Regions from separate parts of the Lentzea sp. NPDC058450 genome, predicted to be linked through region 3. Evidence: riboswitches for the same ligand, from Rfam matches in the RefSeq annotation. Region 3 holds a riboswitch; each other region holds the start of a gene.
What was found. A riboswitch is a leader RNA that binds a small molecule or an ion and turns the genes downstream of it on or off. The one in region 3 is predicted to bind cobalamin.
Positions count from the first base shown of each region.

Region 1: linked by a shared signal. The riboswitch ahead of metE (5-methyltetrahydropteroyltriglutamate--homocysteine S-methyltransferase) and the one ahead of ACFWNN_RS08360 (acyl-CoA thioesterase) in region 3 are both predicted to bind cobalamin.
Region 2: linked by a shared signal. The riboswitch ahead of ACFWNN_RS17645 (putative cobaltochelatase) and the one ahead of ACFWNN_RS08360 (acyl-CoA thioesterase) in region 3 are both predicted to bind cobalamin.

Region 1 is NZ_JBHXLO010000003.1:85,423-87,598, reverse strand. Features, by position in the region: gene metE (5-methyltetrahydropteroyltriglutamate--homocysteine S-methyltransferase) at 1-1,053, opposite strand, end outside; cobalamin riboswitch at 1,160-1,366, opposite strand; gene ACFWNN_RS06655 (TetR/AcrR family transcriptional regulator) at 1,365-1,931, opposite strand; gene ACFWNN_RS06650 (enoyl-CoA hydratase/isomerase family protein) at 2,009-2,176, shown strand, end outside.
Region 2 is NZ_JBHXLO010000010.1:46,949-49,124, forward strand. Features, by position in the region: gene ACFWNN_RS17645 (putative cobaltochelatase) at 1-829, opposite strand, end outside; cobalamin riboswitch at 865-999, opposite strand; gene ACFWNN_RS17650 (threonine aldolase family protein) at 1,028-1,990, opposite strand; gene ACFWNN_RS17655 (helix-turn-helix domain-containing protein) at 1,998-2,176, opposite strand, start outside.
Region 3 is NZ_JBHXLO010000004.1:43,787-45,962, forward strand. Features, by position in the region: partial or broken gene ACFWNN_RS08355 (glycosyltransferase 87 family protein) at 1-513, shown strand, start outside; gene ACFWNN_RS08360 (acyl-CoA thioesterase) at 774-1,286, opposite strand; cobalamin riboswitch at 1,307-1,670, opposite strand; gene ACFWNN_RS08365 (carbohydrate-binding protein) at 1,730-2,119, opposite strand; partial or broken gene ACFWNN_RS08370 (glycoside hydrolase family 3 protein) at 2,144-2,176, opposite strand, start outside.

The sequences.
Region 1 (2,176 bases), on a different contig from region 3:
CACGATCTCGCGGACCTTCTGCCGGGCGAACGCCAGCCGCGCCTGGACGTCCGGGTCGAGGGTCTCGGCTTCGAGGTCGTACGGCACGTGCAGGAGCGTGGAGGACGACGAGACGACGACCTCGCGGGCGGACCCCAGCAGGGACGCGGCCTTCGCCAGTGCGGCGTGCAGGTCGGTGCGCCAGACGTTGCGGCCGTCGACCAGCCCGGCGACGAGGATCTTGTCGCGCATCGCGGGGACCGTGACCGACGCGTCCGGCGCGCTGACGAGGTCGACGCCGATCGCCTCGACCTGCGACTCGGCGAGGATCCCGAACGCCTCGCCGAGGTCGCCGTAGTAGCCGGTGACCAGCAACTTCGGCCGTCCGGGCAGGCCGCCCAGCGTCCGGTACGCGCGGCGCAGGGCGTCGAGCTCGGCGGGGGAGCGGTCGGCGGCGAACGCGGGTTCGTCGAGCTGCACCCACTCGACGCCCTCGACGCGCAGCCTGCCGAGCAGTTCGACGTAGGCCTCCACCAGGCCGTCGAGCAGGTCCAGGGGCTGGAAGTCCGGGACCGTGCTCTTGGCCAGCAGCAGGTAAGTGACCGGGCCGAGCAGCACCGGCCTGGTCGTGACGCCGAGTGCGAGGGCCTCGCGGTACTCGGCGATCGGCTTGTCGGTCGCCAGCCGGAACTCGGTGTCCGGGCCCAGTTCCGGCACGAGGTAGTGGTAGTTGGTGTCGAACCACTTGGTCAGTTCGAGCGCCTGCGCGCCGTCCCGGCCGCGGGCCGCCGCGAAGTAGGTGTCCAGTTCGGACAGTCCGAGGTCGCGGAACCGGTGCGGGACGGCGCCGAACAGCTGGGTGGTATCGAGCACCTGGTCGTAGAACGAGAACGTGTTCGACGGGATCGAGTCCAGTTCGGACAGTTCGGCCCAGGTCTGCGCGCGCAGTTCCCGGGCGGTCTGCTGGAGCGCGGCTTCGTCGATCTTGCCGGCCCAGTACTGCTCGACGGCGCGCTTGAGTTCGCGCTTCGGGCCGATCCGGGGGTAGCCGAACACGGTGCTGCCGATGGTCACAGGCTCTCTCCTCGCGAGCGTGCGGAAGCACCGGAGTCACTCGCAGCGAGGCAGCACGAAGCCTGCCCGTCAGCCCGCCCGAGAGGCTCCGGAGCAGCGCGCACCGGGTGGTGCGCGCACCTGCGGCAGGTCTTCGGACTCGTGGGCGTGACGCACGCTCCTACCGGCCGTCGCTTCCCAGGTCGTGAGACCCAGTGCTGTGTTGACGGCTTTCGTTCCCACTCACCGCTGCGGGGCAGTCCCGGACTCGCACCGGGTTCCCTTTTGCTCCACCCGGGACGAGCCCGGGTGAACCGCTGGCGTGATCGAGACTAGCGGTCCGCGCCGAGCATGCCCAGCGCCATGGTGCCGTACTGAATGGTGAGATCCCTCAACTCCAGCGGGCCGTCCGGTGAGTACCACCGGGACACCCCGCTGCACATCTCCAGCAACGCGAGCCGCGCGACGCTCGGTTCGCCGACGGTGAGCTTCTTGGCCTTCACGCCGTCGACGATCGCGTCCTGCCAGACCTGCTCGTAGCGGTCGCGCAACGCCACGATCTCCGCCCGCCGCTCGCCCGTCAGCGCCCGCATCTCGCCGTCCACGACCGCGGTCTCGCGCGGCTTCTCGGCGTGCGCGCGGACGTGCATCTCGACCAGCGCGACGATCCGGGTGGTCTCGTCGGGCTCGGCGGCGATCGCCTCGGCCTTCGTGATCAGGTCGGTGAGGCTGGTCCGCATGATGCTGACCAGCAGGTCTTCCTTGGTGCCCATGTAGTGGTAGAGCGTCGCGGACGAGAGTCCGGCGGCCTGCGCGAGGTCGCGGATGCCGGTGCCGTGGAAGCCGCGTTCGGCGAACAACCGCACGGCGGCCTCGCGGACCCGTTCCTCCGTCGTCATCGGTTGCCTCCTCTTGACCGGCTGTTCGCGGCCACTCTAGCGTGAGGCCCAATCGATCGATCGATCGAAGGGGAGCGATGACCGTCGACTACGCGTGCCACGAGGGTGTGGCCGTGCTGCGCCTGAACCGTCCGGAACGGCTGAACGCCGTGGTCCCGGCCCTGGTGGACGACCTGCTGGCGGCGTTTCGCCGCGCTGCCGCCGAGGCTCGTGTTGTCGTGCTGGCCGGGCGCGGGCGGTCGTTC
Region 2 (2,176 bases), on a different contig from region 3:
CGGCACGGGCGACCACGAGGTCCGCGCGCATGCCGTCGACCTCGAAAGCCGCGCAGACGGCGGCGATCCGGCGCAGCTCACCGTCCGGAAGGGACACTCCGGCCAACCGCGACCGGGCGTCGGTGATCTGCTGCTTCAGCTGCGAGTCCTCGTCGGCCCACCGCGCGGCGAACCCGGCCGGGTCGGCCTCGTAGGCGAGCCGGCGGCGGATCACCTCGGTGCGCACGGCCACGTCGCGCGCGGCCTTCACCGCGACGGTCAGCCCGAACCGGTCGAGCAGCTGCGGCCGCAGCTCGCCCTCCTCGGGGTTCATCGTGCCGACCAGCAGGAACTGCGACGGGTGCGACACCGACACGCCCTCGCGTTCGACGTGCGCGCGCCCCATCGCGGCGGCGTCGAGCAGCAGGTCGACCAGGTGGTCGTGCAGCAGGTTGACCTCGTCGACGTAGAGCACGCCCCGGTGCGCGGCCGCCAGCAGTCCGGGCTGGAACGCCCGGACGCCCTCGGTCAGCGCCTTCTCCAGGTCGAGCGACCCGACGAGCCGGTCCTCGGTCGCGCCGACGGGCAGTTCGACCAGCCGCGCTGGCCGTCGCTCCACCCCGTCGTGGGGCGCGTCGGGGCAGTCGGCGGTCCCCGGCGCGCAGCCGAACCGGCAGCCGGCCGAGATGTCGAGCTCGGGCAGCAACGCGGCGAGGGCGCGCACGATGGTCGACTTCGCGGTCCCCTTCTCACCTCGGACGAGCACGCCGCCGATGCCGGGGTGCACGGCGTTCAGCAGCAGGGCGAGCCGGAGGTCGTCATGGCCGACGACAGCCGAAAACGGGAACATGCTCGGCGAAGTCCTTCCTCGGGTGTCCACGCCCGCGGTCAGGTGAAGAGGGGGACGAGTTCCTGACTTCCGGCGTCCAAAACCGGTCACAGTCGCGGGACGGCGCCGGAGTCACACCGGCTTCCTCGCACTCCCCTCACAGCCCCGGCATCGTCGCATTTCGCAAGGCCGGGTCCAACAGCCAGGTGAGCGACGTCGCTAGATCGACTCCAGAAACTCGGTCCACGCCGCCTTGACCTCGTCCGCCGTCCACTCCAGCGCGGGCCCGGCCACGGTCACCTCGGTCTTGGCGAGCGGTCCGTCCGGCCAGAACCCGCCGAGGAACTTCCCGCCCACCTCCTTCAGCCTGGCCGGGTCGCCGGGCAGATGCAGCGCGAACTGGTGCGTGTGAGGTTCGGGCTGGTCCATCGCGGCGGCGACGACCTTGGCGTGCGCGACGTACGAACCCAGGCGAGGCAACACCGTGTCCAGGCCGTGCAACGCGGACAACGCGGCGGGCCACTGCTGGAACACCATGCCGCCGTACCGGTGCCGCCAGACCCGTGCCTGCTCGACGAAGTCGTGGCTCCCCGCCAGCGCCGCGCCCGAAATGCCTTCGAGGGACTTGTAGAACGAGACGTAGACCGAGTCGAAGAGGCCGGCGATCTCGGGCAACGACCTGCCCAGCCCGAAGGTGCTCTCCCACAGCCGCGCGCCGTCGAGGTGCACGACCGCGTCCCGTTCGCGGGCCGCCTCTACCACCGCCACGAGCTCGTCCCAGGTCGGCAGGACGAACCCGGCCTCACGGTCCGGCACCTCCAGCAGCAGCGTCCCGAACGGCTCGGGGCACGTGCCGACGTCGTCGTTGCGCACCTTGATCGGCCGCAGCCCGGACAGCACGGTCAGCGCGTCGTCCTCGTGGTTCAACGGGTGCGCTCGCGGGTGCATCGCGACGATCGGGTTGTGCGTGCGGTCCGCCCAGCAGCGCAACGCGATCTGCTGCGCCATCGTGCCGGTCGGCACGAACAGCGCGGCCTCGGTGCCCAGCAACGCGGCGACCCGCTCCTCCAGCGCGCCCACCGGGCCGCCGTCGCCGTAGCGGTCGGGGTCGACGTCCGGCACCGGGCCGAGCGACTCCAGCAACGTCTTCTTGCGGACTCCGGAGAGCTGTCGGTTCAACACCCCAGCATCAAACCTCAGCCGCCAGCGTGTCGGCGAGCGAAATGACCCCCACCCGGATCTCCGCCGCCGTCATGCCCTGGGCCAGCAGGAACTCGATGTGCTCACCCCGCAGCACTGCCAGCACGGTGTGCGCTTTGAACGTCGAGCCGACCAGCCGGGCCAGGCGCTCGACCGTGATCGCGAAGT
Region 3 (2,176 bases):
GTGGCCGCACGGGTGTGGGCGGGGTTCGGTCTGATCGCGGTGTTCCTGGTGCTCGAACCGATGCGCACCACGCTCGACCTGGGACAGATCAACCTGGTGCTGCTCGGTCTCGTGGCGCTGGACTGCCTGCTGCCGCGCACCTTCTGGCCGCGGGGGATGCTCGTCGGGCTGGCCGCGGCGATCAAGCTGACCCCGGCGATCTTCGTGCTGTTCTTCCTGTGCCGGGGGCGGTGGCGGCCGGCCCTGACCGCCGTGGCGACGTTCGGGGCGTGCGCCGTGCTCGCGCCCGGCCAGGCGAGGCAGTTCTGGCTGCACGCGATGCTCGACCCCGAACGCGTCGGCGGCCTCGCCTACACGTCGAACCAGTCGGTGCGCGGCTTGCTGGTCCGGATCGGCGCGCCGGAGTTCGCGTGGTTCGTCGCGGTGGCGGCGGTGCTGGCGTTGACGCTCGTGGTGCTGCCCCGGTTGCGGGACGACCTGACGGCCCTCGTGGCGACGGCGGCGGCGGGTCTGCTGATCTCGCCGGTGTCGTGGTCGCACCACTGGGTGTGGATCGCGCCCGCGTTGATGTTGTTGCGCGGCAGGGTGAGGATCTTGGTGGCCGCGGTGTTCGCCGTCGGACCGCACTGGCTGTTGCCGTCGGCGGGGGACAAGGAACTGGCGTGGACGTGGTGGCAGCACGTCGTCGGCAACACCTACGTGTGGCTCGCGCTCGCGTTCCTGGTCTGGTGCGCGGTGCGGCCGGGCGCGCTCACCCGGCCGCGTTCGCTCGATCAGGCGCTGAGTGCGCGGGAGTCCTCGATCGCCGCCCGCCGCGCGAGCCGGTGGGCCCGCCGGATCTCGGCCTCGCCGAAGCGCCGCCGGTCCTCGTCCGTCACCGGCACCACCGGGGGCACACCTCGCGGCGTGCCGAGTTCGTCGACGGCCACCAGCACGATGTAGGCCGACGCCACGTGCACCGCCGGGACCGTGCTGTCCCAGCGGTCGGCGAGCGCCCGGACCCCGATCTCCATCGAGGTCGCGCCCGCCCAGTTGACCTGGGCGTGCAGGTGCAGCACGTCACCGACGCGCACCGGCACCCGGAACGTCATCTCGTCGATCGCCACGGTGACCGCGGCACCCTCGGAGTGGCGGGCCGACACCACCCCGGCCAGCGAGTCGGCGAGTTTCATCAGCACCCCGCCGTGGACGGTGCCCATCAGGTTGGTGTCGTTGTTGTCCATGATCTGCGACAGCGTCAGCCGCGACTCGGCGGGTGACCTTCCGGGCAGCACTGGGTGAATCACAAGCTCTCTCCTCGCGAGCGTGCGGATGGAACGCCGGCGGCAGGTCTTCGGACTCGTGGGCGTACCGCTCGCTCCTACCGGCCACCGCTTCCCAGGCTGGTGCCACGTCAGTCAGCCTTCGCCGCGTCTTCGGCGCTCAGCAGGTCACCTCGCGGCACCGGCCCCACACCCCGGTACAACCAGTACAGGGGTGTGGGGCCGGTACCCCGATGCGACCGTCTGAACACCGAAGACGGGGCAAAGGCTGACTGCCGCGGCACCACCCAGTGCTTCCTGGCAGCTTTCGTTCCCACTCACCGCTGCGGGGCAGTCCCGGACTCACACCGGGTTCCCTCTTGCCTCGCTCCCGTTGCCGGGGAGCGAACCGTCAGCCCGGTCAGCCTAACCCGCACGCGCGAACGGGGGCCCCGGCGCGTGGCCGGGACCCCCGTTCGCGCAGGTCACTAGCGGGCGAACTGGAACCAGTTCACGTTCGCCAGGTCACCGCCCGTGCCGCCGGCCGCCACCAGGTACAGCCGGTGCACGCCGGTCGCACCCGACGCGGCGGCCGTGCGGCTCGTCCACGTCTGCCAGCCGCCCGTGCTCGCCGCGGGCACCGTCGCGACCACCGGGCCGGTCGGGCTGTCGAGGCGGAACTGCAGCGTGCCGTTCGCCGTGGAGCCCGACGCGAGGCGCGTGGTCACCGACGTCGGCGGCGTGGCACCGAAGTCGACGTCCGCGTAGGCCACGTAGTCGCCCGGCGTCAGGTAGCCGACGTTCTGGCCGCAGCCCGAGTCGGTGCACCGCTCGACCTGCGTGCCGCGCTGCTCGTCGTAGTACGAGGCGCCGATGATGTTGTAGGCGTTCTGCGTGGCCGGGAACTGCGTGCCGAAGCCGTACGGGAACAGCGG